DNA from 2 places in the Cupriavidus sp. 22TCCZM01-5 genome. Region 2 is predicted to be linked to the other one. Evidence: predicted binding sites of a transcription regulator. Region 2 holds the regulator's gene; the other holds the start of a gene.
What was found. The regulator sigma-54, encoded in region 2, starts transcription at its own class of promoters, with help from an activator protein. The targets are predictions, from matches to a motif close to TGGCANGNAANCTGCTTT.

Region 1: the regulator sigma-54 is predicted to act here: its motif matches at 3,539-3,556, upstream of nifE (nitrogenase iron-molybdenum cofactor biosynthesis protein NifE).

Annotation. Positions count from the first base shown of each region.
Region 1 is NZ_JBYOJR010000031.1:10,716-18,466, reverse strand. It holds gene AC3FNH_RS24325 (hypothetical protein) at 83-322, shown strand; gene AC3FNH_RS24320 (hypothetical protein) at 367-846, shown strand; gene AC3FNH_RS24315 (hypothetical protein) at 884-1,201, shown strand; gene AC3FNH_RS24310 (hypothetical protein) at 1,208-1,567, shown strand; gene AC3FNH_RS24305 (LLM class flavin-dependent oxidoreductase) at 1,591-2,502, shown strand; gene AC3FNH_RS24300 (hypothetical protein) at 2,536-3,345, shown strand; gene nifE (nitrogenase iron-molybdenum cofactor biosynthesis protein NifE) at 3,590-5,083, shown strand; gene nifN (nitrogenase iron-molybdenum cofactor biosynthesis protein NifN) at 5,102-6,490, shown strand; gene nifX (nitrogen fixation protein NifX) at 6,510-6,923, shown strand; gene AC3FNH_RS24280 (NifX-associated nitrogen fixation protein) at 6,916-7,407, shown strand; gene AC3FNH_RS24275 (CCE_0567 family metalloprotein) at 7,455-7,652, shown strand; gene fdxB (ferredoxin III, nif-specific) at 7,668-7,751, shown strand, end outside.
Region 2 is NZ_JBYOJR010000001.1:218,901-226,651, reverse strand. It holds gene lptB (LPS export ABC transporter ATP-binding protein) at 19-819, shown strand; gene AC3FNH_RS01165 (RNA polymerase factor sigma-54) at 920-2,398, shown strand; gene hpf (ribosome hibernation-promoting factor, HPF/YfiA family) at 2,448-2,801, shown strand; gene AC3FNH_RS01155 (PTS sugar transporter subunit IIA) at 3,195-3,650, shown strand; gene hprK (HPr(Ser) kinase/phosphatase) at 3,725-4,696, shown strand; gene AC3FNH_RS01145 (PsiF family protein) at 4,884-5,264, shown strand; gene rapZ (RNase adapter RapZ) at 5,372-6,256, shown strand; gene AC3FNH_RS01135 (LON peptidase substrate-binding domain-containing protein) at 6,371-7,033, shown strand; gene mutY (A/G-specific adenine glycosylase) at 7,053-7,751, opposite strand, start outside.

The DNA of each region.
Region 1 (7,751 bases), on a different contig from region 2:
GGAGCGAACGGGCCACGTGACGGAAATTGGATGGAAGGGCGCTGCGTGAGGCACGTGCCCGCTTCGATGGGGAGATCGGATCATGATTCGCTGTGATGGAACGCGCAACGGCTATAGCCTGCTCTGCAATGGCAGTCTGTACCGCTGCGCCTGCGGCAACGTCGGTTGCCGCCAGAGCAAGGATGCGATGTGCAGCAAGCAAGGGTTTACTGTGCTGGGCCGCTGCGTCAAGTGCGGCGAGTTCGGCAGGGCCGAGCTGGTCGCGCCGGAAGCGGTCGGCTTTCGCAGCACGCTGATGCAGGATCCTCAGGAAGCTCTTTGATGGTTTGACGATTTGACAGTGCGCGCGGCGCGGGGAGCGGCTTCGTGATTTACGTGATCGAATTGCCGGAAGGCACCAGCCCACAGGCTTGGTTTGCATACGACGAAGCCGACTTCATGCGCAAGGTCGCGGCGTCGGACCCGCTGTCTGCCGAGGAAATCCACGACACGCTGACCGCGCGCGAACTGATCGAATTCGACGGCGCAGAACCGGATGCCGGCACGCGCGCGCAATTTCCGGCGTTGTGCGCACTCGGCGACGCGCACGGCTGGGACACCACGCTGTATCGCGCCGATTACCTGCTCGGCCGCGGCATGTGCGGGCCCGAGCCAGTTGCGCCGCGCGACGCAGCCGCCGCGGCACTCGCCGCACGGGGCGAATGCATCGTGTACTTCAGCGACGAGGCGGCCCTCGCGGCATTCGAGGGTGCGGATGCGCGCCTTGCTGGCGAAGCGAACTGGCACCGGCGCCGCGCGCTGTACGAGCAGCTCGTCGCGCTTGAAGTGCTCGCCGACGACAACTGACAACATCGGCAATGCTGACAACGGAAGGACCGGTACGATGAAGCTGCGTATCGACAGGGCCCAGGTCCACGCGCTTGCGGGCGAGTTTCCCGTGCTCGCGGCATGCGTCGATCAACTGCGCTTCGGCGCGCACGCAGAAGTGTCGCTGCATCAGGTCGAGCCGGCGGCGTTGGAGCGGCTCGCGCAATTGCACGATGAAGACGGCAGCGCGCGCGGCCGGCGGCGCGCGTCGCAATTGCGCGCGCTGCGGCATCGTTTCGCAGACGGTGCGTTTCACAAACAGGCCGAGCCAACGCGCGACGTGTTCCTGCGCTGCGCGATGTTCCACGGCCTCGACCCCGCCCTCACGGCATAGGAGGCGATGATGCTGGCATCGATGCAGATGGGCATCGTCGAAAGCAGCGCGCTGGCGATCAATGCGTTGCTCGCCGAAATGCAGGGCGAACATGAACTGTTTGCCAGCCGCAACACGCTCGCGCGCATCGAGCGCCTGCTGCTGGTGATCGCGCAGACGCTCGAGCATCTGCCGCCAGCGGTGCGCACGCGGCTCGCTAAGATCGATTGGCAAGGCTGGCATGCGGTACGCGAAGCGCTCGAACAGGGCCGCACGCCGCGCCGCGAAGAGGTGTGGTACGGGCTGAGTGCACTGCTGCCGGCCACGCTGATGTTGTTCGGAGAACTACGCCGGCGCGAGCCGGTCTGGTTCAAGTTCGGTTATTGAGACGGCGACGCAGGAGCACTCCGATGAAGCTGCGCATTGGCACCCTTTGCCTGTTCGACAACCCGACCGACGAAGACGGCCGCGCGCTGATCCGGCAGTTCGTGCTGGTGCGCGAAGCAGATCGGATGGGCTACGACGACATCTGGGTGATCGAGCGCCACGGCGACCGGCTGCGCCCAACGGGCGCCGTGACGGCCTTGCTCGGACACCTGGCGGGCGTCACGTCGAAGGCACGGATCGGCGCGGTGCTGCAACCGGAAGAGCGCGACGCGGCCCAGCTCGCCGAGGATCTTTCCACGGTCGAACTGCTGAGCCGGGGGCGTCTGGCGAGCGCCGTGGATGCCGTGCTGCACGACCCGGGCATGGCAGCGCCGCATGCCGCAGAGCGCGGTATCGTGTCAGCAGTCGATACGTTCGCCGCGTTGCGCGCGCGCATTGCGGCCGCGCCCGTCGATCTCGCACCGCGGCCGTCCGGCGCGAATCCGCCGGCCTGGGCAATGACCGACGACATGGACGCCGCGTGCCACGCAGCGGCCCGCGGGCTTGGCCTGTGGCTGCCGCCGTCGCTGCCGCTCGATGCGGTGGAGCCGCTCGTGGCGCACTACTCGGCGGCGGCATCGCAAAGCGGGCAGGCCCGCGATACACAGACGTTGCTGACCTGCTACGCATGTCCTGCCGCGACACGCGACGAAGCATTGGCGATCGCGCGCCCCTATCTGGAGGCGCGCATAGGCGCGGATGGCAGCGCAATCGACGCGCTGATCGAACGGTCGCTGATCGGCAGCTACGCAGACGTGGCCGCCCAGATGCGCAGCGTGGCCACGCGGTTCGGCCTGCATGGCATCGTAATTGTGCCGACCAGCGCGAATTTCGATGCAGCAAAGCACATTCTCGCGGACGTCATGGACGAAGTGCTGCCGCTACTGGATGACTGAGATGCGCAGCCAGGCATCGCAAGGCGGCGCGCGATGACGATGCCGTCTCAGGAACTGGTGCGCGGCGCGCTTGCGGCGGCACAGACCGAGGCGGCCTTGCTCAACGCGGCCGCGCTCGCGCAGATGGTCTGCGCGGTACAGCGCGAGGCAATCGAGCGCCTGACGCCCGCGCAACGCGCTCAGGTGCTGGCCCGCGCGCTGATGGCGCCTTATCCGGTCGGATTCTTTCGCACGCTGCGCGACTGCGGCGGGCTGCGTCGCTTGCTGCCCGAGGTGGATGCGCTGTTCGGCGTACCGCTGATCTCGAATGGCGCGGAGCCGGTGGATGTCGGCGAGCACCAGATGCGCGTGCTTGCCGAGGCGGCGCGCCGCCGTGCGCCACTCGAGGTGCGGATCGCCGCGCTGCTCCACAAGATCGGTATGGGCGGCACGCGCGCCGAGTGCTGGCCGAGCCATCCGGGGCACGAGAGGCGCGGACAGGTGCTGCTCGATGCGATTGTTGAACGCATTGCGTTGTCAGCGCCGGTGGCCGATCTCGCAGCGCTCGCCATCGCCGAGGTCGATCGCGTGCATCGCGCGACTGACATGCACGCGGGCGCAGTCGCGGCGCTGCTGGAACGCGTGCATGCCGAATCGCACGCACAGCGATTCGAGCTGTTGCTGCTCGTCTGCGCGTGCGATTTCGCCGCATATCCCGGGCATGACCGCGCCGACTACCCGAAGGCCGGCCTGTTGCGCCGCGCGCTCGCGGCTTACCTGGCCGTGCCAGCGTCCGGCGATCTGCTCGGCACGCGCGCCGAGGCAATCGCGCGCGCCGCCGGACTCGGGCGCAAGCGCGCTTGAAGCGGCGCATGCCCGTGGGTGGCCTGAGTCTGCTGTGGGTCGCCGGACCTGTCCGGATTGTCTGCATTGGTACGCTCAACCGCATGCCGCCCATTGTCGCGTTCCGTTCAAATCGGCCAAGGGGCGTCTCGATGCCGACATCGCCTGCCCTCCGGCAAATCGCCCGACGCTGTGTTCATGCGGCTTTGGCGCGTGGTACGGAACTTGCGGCTAGGCCCATACCCGATCCCATGAGGAGCCCGCCATGTCCGCGTCGCTGAAAGCCAAGATTGCCGAAGTGTTCGACGAACCGGGTTGCGACAAGAACCAGGGCAAGAGCGAGAAGGAACGCAAGAAGGGCTGCACGAAGCAGCTGTCGCCCGGCGCGGCTGCCGGCGGCTGCGCATTCGACGGTGCGAAGATCGCGCTGCAGCCGATCGTCGACGTCGCGCATCTGGTGCACGGCCCAATCGCGTGCGAAGGCAATTCGTGGGACAACCGGCACTCGGCGTCGTCCGGCTCGCACCTGTACCGCACCGGCTTCACGACCGACATCAACGAGCTCGACGTCGTGTACGGCGGCGAGAAGCGGCTGTTCAAGAGCGTGCGCGAGATCATCGAGAAATACGATCCGCCCGCCGTGTTCGTCTACCAAACCTGCGTGACCGCGCTGATCGGCGATGACATCGAGGCGGTCTGCAAGCGTGCGTCCGAGAAGTTCGGCAAGCCGGTGATCCCGGTCAACTCGCCCGGCTTCGCGGGGCCGAAGAACCTCGGCAACAAGCTCGGCGGCGAGGCGATCCTCGACTATGTGATCGGCACGCGCGAGCCCGAGTACACGACACCGTACGACATCAACATCATCGGCGAGTACAACCTGTCCGGCGAGCTGTGGCAGATCAAGCCGCTGCTCGATGCGCTCGGCGTGCGGATCCTATCGTGCATCTCCGGCGACGGCCGCTACAACGAGGTCGCGAGTTCCCATTGCGCGAAGGTCAACATGATGGTGTGCTCGAAGTCGATGATCAACATCGCGACGCGGATGCAGCAGCGCTATGGGATCCCGTACTTCGAAGGCTCGTTCTACGGGATCGGCGACACGAGCGACACGCTGCGCCAGATCGCGAAGTTGCTGGTGCAGCAGGGCGCGCCCGGCGACCTGATCGGCCGCACCGAGGCGCTGATCGAGGTCGAGGAGGCGCGCGCGTGGCAGCGCATCGCGCGCTACAAGGAACGTCTGACCGGCAAGCGCGTGCTCCTGATCACCGGCGGTGTGAAGTCGTGGTCGGTGGTCGCGGCGCTGCAGGAAGCAGGGATGGAGATCGTCGGCACCAGCACCAAGAAGAGCACGAAGGAAGACAAGGAGCGCATAAAGGAACTGATGGGCGAAGACGCGCACATGATCGACGACATGACGCCGCGCGAGATGTACAACCTGCTGCGCGACGCGAAGGCGGACATCATGCTGTCGGGCGGCCGCTCGCAGTTCGTTGCGCTGAAGGCGCGGATGCCGTGGCTCGACATCAACCAGGAGCGCCACCATCCGTACGCCGGCTACGAGGGGATGGTCGAGCTGGTGCACGAGATCGACCGCGCGATCTACAACCCGGTGTGGCAGCAGGTGCGGATTCCGGCGCCGTGGGGCGACGACGGCGACACGCTCGGCGCGGTGCAGGCCGCGGCCGCCGCGGCGCCCGCGCCGATGCCGACCGTCGTGCATGCGTGGGCGATGGGTCTCGAACCGGCCGTGGTGGCCTGATCCGTCACGGAGAGCACGATGGCTGACGTCGTCGATTCGAAAAAGGCCTGCACGGTCAATCCGCTCAAGATGAGCGCGCCGCTCGGTGCGAGCTACGCGTTCATGGGGCTCGACGCATGCATGCCGGTGATGCACGGCTCGCAGGGCTGCACGTCGTTCGGCCTGGTGCTGCTGGTGCGGCACTTCAAGGAAGCGATCCCGCTGCAGACCACCGCGATGAACGAGGTCACGACGATCCTCGGCGGTTACGAGAACATCGAGACGGCGCTGCTGAACATCCGCAAGCGCGCGGCGCCAAAGCTGATCGCGATCTGCTCGACCGGGCTGACCGAAACCAAGGGGGACGACGTCGACGGCTATCTGCAGATGGTGCGCAAGCGCAAGCCAGAACTCGACGACACCGAGATCGTCTACGTCTCGACGCCCGATTACGTCGGCGGCTTCGAGGACGGCTACCGGCTCGCGGTCGCGGGAATCGTCCGCGCGCTGGTGAAGCCGCTGCCCGCGAATCCGCGGCAGATCACACTACTGCCGGGCAGCCATCTGTCGCCGGCCGACATCGAGGAGCTGCGCGACATGATTGCCGCGTTCGGTCTCGATGTGGTGGTGTTGCCCGATCTGTCCGGCTCGCTCGACGGCCATATCGCACCGGACTGGCGCGGCACCACGCTCGGCGGCACCACGCTCGAACAGATCCGCGCGGCCGGTGCGTCGGCGTTCACGATTGGCGTCGGCATGCAGAGCCGGACCGCGGCCGAGGCGCTGCAGGAGATCAGCGGCGCGCCGTTCGAGTTGTTCGAGCGGCTCACCGGCATCGAGCCGAACGACCGCCTGCTGACGCGGCTCGCGGCGCTCAGCGGCCGGCCGGTGCCGGACCGCTACCGGCGGCAGCGCAGCCAGTTGCTCGACGCGATGCTCGACGGCCATTTCTACACCGGCGGCGTCCGCGTCGCGCTCGGCGCGGAGCCGGACCTGCTGCTCGCGATCGGCGGACTGCTGCACGAGATGGGCGCGGAACTGACCTGCTGCGTCAGCCCCACCGCATCGCCCGCGCACGCGCTGCTGCCCGCGCAACAGGTGACGCTCGGCGATCTGGAGGACATGGAGCTGGGCGCCGCGGACTGCGATCTGCTGATCACGCATTCGCACGGCCGGCAGATGGCGGAGCGGCTGAGCAAGCCGCTGCTGCGGATCGGCTTTCCTGTGTTCGACCGGATCGGCAATGCACACCGCTGCCAGGTCGGCTATCGCGGCACGATGAACCTGATCTTCGAGATAGCGAACCTGATGATCGAGCAGATTCCGCATCACCATTCCAGCGACTGGCCGCTGCCTCCGGAGGCGATCGATCTGGCGGCACGGGACCCCGCGCGCACGCTTGACATTCCGATCGTCGCTCAACCTTAATCAAACAGGAGCTCACGACATGAAAGTCGCGTTTGCGACCCAGGACAAGCAGCACGTCGATGCGCACTTCGGCTGGGCGAAGAGCATCGTCACCTACGACGTGACAGCCGACGGGTACAACTTCGTCGAGGCATTCGAGTTCGGCGGCAAGCTCGAAGAAGACGGCGACGAAGACAAGCTCGCGCCGAAGCTGGAGGCGGTCAAGGACTGCGCGATCCTGTACGTCGCCGCCATCGGCGGCTCGGGTGCGGCGCGCGTGGTCGCGCTGAAGATCCATCCGATCAAGGTGCCGCAGCCGGAAGCCATCGACGGGATCCTGGCGAAGCTGCAAGAGGTCCTCAAAGGAACGCCGCCGCCATGGCTGCGCAAGGCGCTCGCCAAAGACAGCGAGCGGTCATACGATTTTGAAGACGACGAGGTATCTCATGGCTGACGCCATCATTGAAACCACCCAGGACGAAGCCAGCGACGAAGCGCTGCTCGCAACGCCGTTCGTTCAGCAGTTGATCAAGCAACTGCGCGCGCAGGACACCCACGGCACCTGGGAGAAGAAAAGCGACCTGCAACTGCTGAAGCCCTACATCCTGACGCCCGAGGAGCGTCGCGCGATTCCGATCATGGGCGACCCGGACCCCGAGACACTGTGGCGGCTCGAACTGTTCTACGCCGCGATCGCGGTTGCGATCGAGCGCGAGACCAAGCAGATGGTGTCGCCGATGATGAAGATGAGCCACGAGGGTTTCGGGCGCATGGTGTTGATAGCGGGGCGTCTCGTCGTGGTCAACAAGCAGCTGCGCGACGTGCACCGCTTCGGCTTCCCGTCGCTCGCCAAGCTTGCGGAAGCGGGCGGCAAATTTCTCAGCGAGGCGATCGAGATGATCCGCGCGTATCCGGCCGTCGCGCAGTATGGCGCCTGAACAGATCACGGATAGCGGATGCCTGACACGAGACGAGGAATACAACGATGACGACCGACGCCGAGGAACTGAAAGCGCGCCTGAAAAAACTCAACGCGCAGGCAACGCAGGCCAAGATGGATCTGCACGACCTGTCCGAGGAACTGCCGACCAACTGGGAGCAGATCCTGTTCGTCGCGCAGCGCTGCCACGAGGCGCATGCTGCACTGATGGAGGCCCGCAAGGCGGCTGCGGCCGCGGCCTGATCAGGGAGATGCACGATGAGCAATACCTTCAACGTAAAACTTCCGAGCGGAGAAACCTGGACCCCGACGTTCGTGTCCACGCTCGACGAAGAGAAGTGC
Region 2 (7,751 bases):
GAGCGCACCACCGCCACCATGACCGATACCGCAATGCTCGCCCCCACGTCCGCTTCCGCCGCCAACGACGTCCGTGCCGACAGCAGCACGATGGTCGTGCGCCACCTGAAGAAGCGCTACGGGTCGCGCACGGTGGTGAAGGACGTGTCGCTCGACGTGAAAAGCGGCGAGGTCGTGGGCCTGCTCGGTCCGAACGGCGCGGGCAAGACCACGTCGTTCTACATGATCGTGGGCCTGGTGGCGCTGGACGAGGGCGATATCGTGCTCGACGGCAAGCACATCAGCGGCCTGGCCATCCACGAGCGTGCGCGCATGGGCCTGTCCTACCTGCCGCAGGAAGCTTCGGTGTTCCGCAAGCTCAATGTGGAAGAGAACATCCGCGCGGTGCTGGAGCTCCAGCTCGAAAACGGCAAGGCGCTGCCCAAGGCCGAGATCGACCGCCGCCTCGATACGCTGCTCGACGACCTGCAGATCGCCCACCTGCGCAACAATCCCGCGCTGTCGCTGTCGGGCGGTGAGCGCCGCCGTGTGGAAATCGCGCGCGCGCTGGCATCGTCGCCGCGCTTCATCCTGCTCGACGAGCCATTTGCCGGCGTGGACCCGATCGCGGTCGGCGAGATCCAGCGCATCGTCAGCTTCCTCAAGGCACGCAACATCGGCGTGCTGATCACCGACCACAATGTGCGCGAAACGCTCGGCATCTGCGACCACGCGTATATCATCAGCGAAGGCACCGTACTCGCAGCGGGCCAGCCCGAAGACATCATCGCCAACGAGTCGGTGCGTCGCGTCTATCTGGGCGAGAACTTCCGCATGTGAAGCCGGGGCTGAAACTGTCCCCTTGGCAGAGACGATCATGCAGCATCAGCGATAGCAATTTCCGTTCCAACAACGGGAAGATGCGCATAGAATAGGTCGCATGAAACCGTCGCTACAGCTCCGCCTCTCCCAGCATCTTGCCCTCACGCCGCAATTGCAGCAGTCGATCCGGCTGCTGCAGCTTTCCACGCTGGAACTGCAGCAGGAAGTCGAGCAGGCCCTGACCGAAAACCCGCTGCTCGAGCGCGAGAACGACTGGATCGAAAGCCCGCTGCGCGTGGCTGCGGACGGCTCGGTCAATCTGCAGAGCGCACCGGCACCCGCACCAGCGGAACCGCAGGGCAATGGCGAAGCAAACGCCAACGGCGCGGGCGCAGATGAAGAAGGCTACAGTGACAGCGGTGGCGACGATTACGGCAGCGACTGGAGCCTGGACGATTTCGCGCGGCGCCCGCAGGGCGATGACGACGAGAAGACGCCCATGCAGTTGCGCGATGCCGAGCCCACCCTGCGCGAACACCTGATGGAACAGCTCGCGCCGCTGAAGATCTCTACACGTGACAAGGGGCTCGCGATCTTCCTGATCGAATCGCTCGACGACGACGGCTACCTGAGCGCGTCGCTAGAGGAGATCTGCGCCGAGCTGCCCGAGGAACTCGAATTCGAGGTCGAGGAAGTGCAGGCCATACTCGCGCTGCTGCAAAGCTTCGACCCGCCCGGCGTAGGCGCGCGCAATGCCGCCGAATGCCTGACCCTGCAGCTGCGCCGGCTGCAGCACCCGCAGCGCGAGCTGGCATTGTCGATCGTCAACCATCACCTGGAGCTGCTTGCCGTGCGCGACTACACGCGGTTGAAAAAAGCACTGCAGGTGGACGAAGCGGCGCTCAAGGCCGCCCACGAATTGATCCGCTCGCTCGCGCCATATCCGGGCCACGCGTACAGCCGCCCCGAAGCCGACTTCGTGGTGCCGGACGTGTTCGTGCGCAAGGGTGGCGGCGGATGGATCGCGCAGCTCAACCCGGACGTGATGCCGCGCCTGCGCATCAACGATATGTATGCGCAGATCCTGCGCGGAGCCAAGGGAGAGTCCGGCGCGGCCGGCCTGCAGCAGAAGCTGCAGGAAGCGCGCTGGCTGATCAAGAATATCCAGCAAAGGTTCGACACGATCCTGCGAGTTTCGCAGGCAATTGTCGAACGTCAGAAGAACTTTTTCACGCATGGCGAAATCGCGATGCGCCCCTTGGTTTTGCGGGAGATTGCCGATACACTGGGATTACACGAGTCAACCATATCCCGGGTGACGACTAATAAATACATGGCAACGCCAATGGGTACTTTCGAACTGAAGTACTTTTTCGGCAGCCACGTGTCCACCGAAACCGGTGGCGCGGCTTCATCAACGGCCATCCGCGCCTTGATCAAGCAACTTATAGGAGCCGAAGACCCGAGGAGTCCTCTTTCCGACAGCCGAATTGCCGAATTGCTGGGTGAACAAGGCTTCGTCGTCGCGCGCCGTACCGTCGCCAAGTATCGCGAAGCCCTGAAGATCCCTGCTGTCAATCTCCGCAAGACTTTGTAGCCGAGTTGCACCGCCTGCCTGGTGCAGCTCTTTCAGAAGGAGAAGCGCTATGAACTTCAAGATCAGTGGACACCACCTGGACATCACGCCCCCTCTGCGTGAGTACGTGGAAACGAAGCTGGAGCGTATCGTCAGGCATTTCGATCAAGTCATTGGCGTCAGCGTGCTACTCTCAGTCGACAATCACAAGGAAAAGGACAGGCGGCAGTACGCGGAAATCAATCTGCACCTCCGGGGCAAGGACATCTTTGTCGAAGCCCACCACGAAGACCTGTATGCGGCCATCGACGCACTCGTCGACAAGCTGGACCGCCAGGTGATTCGCTACAAGGACCGCGTGCAAGGCCACGACCGCGAAGCGGTCAAGTACCAGATGGCCGAGTCACAATTACAGCAGCAATGATCATGCCTGCCAGTCGTTAGGCTGGCCCTTAGAAAGGGACTGATAAAAGCAAGCCGCGCCATGTAGCGCGGCTTTTTTGCATCCGCGGCCCCAGCCTTGCCCGGGCCGCCGGCACAAGTGTTCGCAACTGGCGCCGCACGGTGTATGCTCTCCAAGACATAGCCGGTGGCGACTCCGGTGCGCCCGCCTGACCCTGGTGCGGCGGCACCAGCACGGGCCGGGACCTACAGGGACCGGCGCTGCATTGCACAAGAACAGGGGAGACGCTGCTCTATAATGGCCGAACTAATGGCCGAACGCCTGGCAAACCATGGCCTCGCCGCAATCCGGCCCTGCTTCGTTTCCGGGCTGAGCAGTCCGATCTGCCTGCTAACTGAAATCCTCGCATCGCCCATGAATCGTTTGGCCAAACTGCTGCCACCCGGCAACATCAATCTCGACGTCAGCGTCACCAGCAAGAAGCGTGTCTTCGAGCAAGCCGGGCTCCTGTTCGAGAACAATCATGGCGTGGCGCGGGCGACCGTGACCGACAACCTGTTCGCGCGCGAGTCGCTGGGTTCAACCGGCCTGGGCGCGGGCGTGGCCATTCCGCATGGACGCATCAAGGGTCTGAAGCAACCGCTGGCTGCCTTCATGCGGCTGGCGGAGCCGATTCCGTTCGAATCGCCGGACGGCAAGCCGGTCTCGCTGCTGATCTTCTTGCTGGTGCCGGAACAGGCCACGCAGCAGCACCTCGAAATCCTTTCCGAAATTGCCCAGCTGCTATCGGATCGCGACATGCGCGAAGGCCTGGCAACGCTGGCCACGCCGGACGCGGTTCACGAACTCCTGACGCAGTGGCATCCCTGATCCTCCCCCTGGGCTGGCAACAGACCGGACAACCGTAAAGTCCGGCACGGTCCCCGCTCCGAAAGTCATACCGCATGGAACTCACCGGCGTCACCTCCCAGTCGATCTTCGACGACAACGCAGCCGACATCAAACTCTCGTGGGTGGCTGGCCTGGAGGGTGCGGATCGCGCCTTCGACGTGGAGTTTGCCCGCGAGGCTACCTCGGCCGCGGACCTGGTTGGCCACCTGAACCTGATCCACCCGAACCGGATCCAGGTGCTGGGCAAGCCCGAGATCACCTATTACCAGCGCCTGGACGACGAGACCCGCAAGCGCCAGATGGGCGAGCTGATCCTGCTCGAGCCGCCGTTCCTGGTGGTGGCCGACGGCATGGAACCGCCGCCGGACCTGGAGCTGCGCTGCACGCGCTCGTCCACGCCGCTGTTCACCACGCCGGTCTCCTCGGCGGCGGTGATCGACCACCTGCGGCTTTATCTGTCGCGCATTTCCGCGCCGCGCGTGACCATGCACGGCGTGTTCCTCGACATCCTGGGCATGGGCGTGCTGATCATGGGCGAGTCGGGTCTCGGCAAGAGCGAGCTCGGCCTGGAACTGATCTCGCGCGGTCACGGCCTGGTCGCCGACGATGCGGTGGATTTCGTGCGCCTGGGGCCCGATTTCATTGAAGGCCGCTGCCCGCCGCTGCTGCAGAACCTGCTGGAAGTGCGCGGCCTGGGCCTGCTCGACATCAAGACCATCTTCGGCGAGACCGCCGTGCGGCGGAAGATGAAGATGAAGCTGGTGGTCCAGCTGGTGCGCCGCAACGACGGCGAGTTCGAACGCCTGCCGCTCGACTCCCAGTACCTCGACGTGCTGGGCCTGCCAATCCATATGGTCAAGATCCAGGTGGCGGCCGGCCGAAACCTCGCCGTGCTGGTCGAGGCCGCCGTGCGCAACACCATCCTGCGCCTGCGCGGCATCGATACCCTGCGCGACTTCATGGACCGCCAGCGCGCCGCAATGCAGGCCGACGCGGTCTCGCGCGGACAGGGCCGCCTGCTCTGAGCGGCGATCGCGACAAGCCGCGGCACGTTTTCAATTGCTTACATCGGCGTTGACAAATAAGTCAACGCGGTGGGGATATGCCTCGTTTTGTGCTGTAATGGGCATCGAGCCCAGTCCGGAGCCGCAGCGCCCGCCGTTGGCTGGCGAAAATGCGGCCACGAAGTTTTCCACAGCCAGGAGAGCAAGCATGAAGAAACTGATCGCGATGTGTGTGCTGGTGACGCCGTTGCTGGCCACCGGCGCCTTTGCCCAGCCGGCCACCCCGGCAACGCCCGCCACCCCGGCAACACCGGCGACGCCTGCTGCTCCGGCCGCGGCGCCCAAGGCCGCGCCCGCATCCGCCGCAAAGGCTCCCACCGCGCAGCAGCAGAAGATGAAGGACTGCAACGACCAGGCTGGCGACAAGAAAGGCGACGATCGCAAGGCCTTCATGAAGCAGTGCCTTTCGGCCAAGGGCGTGCAGCCGACCAAGACCCAGCAGGAAAAGATGTCGGCCTGCAGCAAGGAAGGCAAGGGCAAGAAGGGCGACGATTACAAGGCGTTCATGAAGGAATGCCTGTCGAAGTAATCAGCTGCCGATGCTGACCAGAATGGCGAACCGGGCGGTTCGCCATTTTTGCGTGGAGAGGCCACTGTCATGACGTGGCCACCTCCGGATGCTATGCTTTCCATGCTATGCGCATCATCCTCATCACCGGCATCTCCGGCTCCGGCAAATCCGTCGCACTGAACGTGCTTGAAGATGCAGGCTACTACTGCGTCGATAACCTGCCGGCCCAATTCATCCCCGACCTGGCCCGCTACCTTGCGGCCGAGGGCTATACGCACCTTGGCGTGGCCACCGACATTCGCAGCCGCGAATCGCTGGACCACCTGCCCGACACGGTTCGCGAACTGGCCGAGACCCATCAGGTCGAAGTCGTGTTCCTGACGGCAAGCACCGATGCGCTGGTGCAGCGCTATTCGGAAACGCGGCGCCGGCACCCGCTGTCGATCCTGACCAACGGCGCGCCAGGCACCGAAGGCGATCAGGCGTTCAACGACCGCGCGCTGATGGAAGCCATCGAGATGGAGCGCGAACTGCTCAGCCCGCTGGCCGAGTCCGCGCACCGCATCGACACCAGCAACGTGCGCACTAACACCCTGCGCAGCTGGATCAAGGAGCTGATCCGCGAAGACAGCCAGCGCCTGACGCTGCTGTTCGAGTCATTCGGCTTCAAGCACGGCGTGCCCAGCGACGCCGACCTGGTCTTCGACGTGCGCTCGCTGCCCAACCCTTACTATGACCTGGCGCTGCGCCCGCTGACCGGCCGCGACGGCCCCGTGATCGATTTCCTCCAGGCCCAGCCGATGGTGCTGGCCATGGCGGAAGATATCCGCGCCTATGTCGAAAAGTGGCTGCCGAGTTTCATTGCGGACAACCGCAGCTACCTGACCGTGGCCATCGGCTGCACTGGTGGACAGCACCGTTCCGTCTATATTGCGGAAAGGCTTGCCAACTATTTCCGGGCGCATGGTAATGTGCTGGTGAGACACCGCGAGCTCGCACCGGCTGCATAGCCGCTTGCGTGGCCCTACGGTGCCGCCAGGCAAGTCAAGCCCTGGCAGCCATGGCGGTCGCCGCACCCGATCCGGCGGCCGGTTTCCCCGATCCAGTGGAACGCCAGCCATCGCATGTCCTCGACAGACCTTCTCCGTCACACCGCTCCCGTCGACGCGACGCCGCCGACGCTGGATGACCTGCCCCTCTTTCCGCTGCACACGGTGCTGTTCCCGGATGGCCGCCTGCCGTTGCGCGTATTCGAGAAGCGCTATGTGGACATGGTGCGCAATTGCCTGCGCGATGCAACACCGTTCGGCGTCTGCCTGATCGCCAGTGGCGAGGAAGTCGCGCGGCCCGGCGCGCAAACCGTGCCGGAATCGATCGGTTGCCTGGCAGAGATCGTCGATTGCAATATGGAGCAGCTTGGCGTGCTGCTGATCGAAACGCGCGGCCGCCAGCGCTTCCGCGTGCTTGAGCACCGCAAGCGTGACGACGGGCTGATCGTGGCAAGCGTCGAGCTGCTGCCCGCCGATATCATCGACTGCAAGCTCGAACTGCTGGGCGAATGCCTGTCAGTGCTGCGCCGGATCGTCACGCGGCTGCATGCCGAGCAGCCCGACCGCATGCCGTTCGCCGAACCCTACCTGTGGGACGACCCGAGCTGGGTCACCAACCGCCTGTGCGAACTGCTGCCGGTGCCGCTCAAGGCCAAGCAGATGCTGATGGAGCTGCCCGATGCGGGCATGCGCATCGAGATCGTGCACCGCTACATGCGGCAGCACCACATGGTGTAGCGAGTTGGCTGCGGCGGCGTCAGAACAGGCCGCCGCGGGCCTGCGTCTCGAGCAGCTTGCGCACCGGTGCTGGCGTGCCAAGCACGTCGAGATCGTCGAGCGACAGCCATCGTTGCGCCGGCCCGGAATCCGGTTGGCGCAGCGACAGCGCCGCCATGTCGACCCGGATCGCGCGGATCAGCAGCCGGAAATGCGTGAAGACATGGACCAGCTCGCCGGCCAGGTCGGCGCGCGACGGTTCGCCGAACGCTCGCGCATAGCCCAGCGCGTCCTCCTCCGCGAGTTCCGCGTCGAACGGCACCGTTGCCACCGGCATCTCCGGCAGGCTCCACAAACCGCCCCAGACACCGCTGTCCGGGCGCAACTGCAGCAGCACGTCGCGCCCATGGCGCAGCATGACCATCACGGTGCTTCGCTCCGGCACCGCTGCGCGTGGCTTGGGGGTCGGCAGCGTAGCGGTCAGGCCATCGCGGCGCGCCACGCAGTCCGCCGACAGCGGGCACGCCGCGCCATCGGCCAGACATGCCGGCTTGCCGCGCGAACAGACGGTCGCTCCAAGATCCATCAGGCCCTGCGTGTAGGCCACCATATCGTCAGCCTGGCGCGGCCCCGCTGCGGGCAGCGCGGCCTCGGCCAGCTCCCACATGCGTTTCTCGATGGCACGCTCGCCCGGGTGGCCGTGAATGCCGAAGAAGCGCGCAAAGACACGCTTGACGTT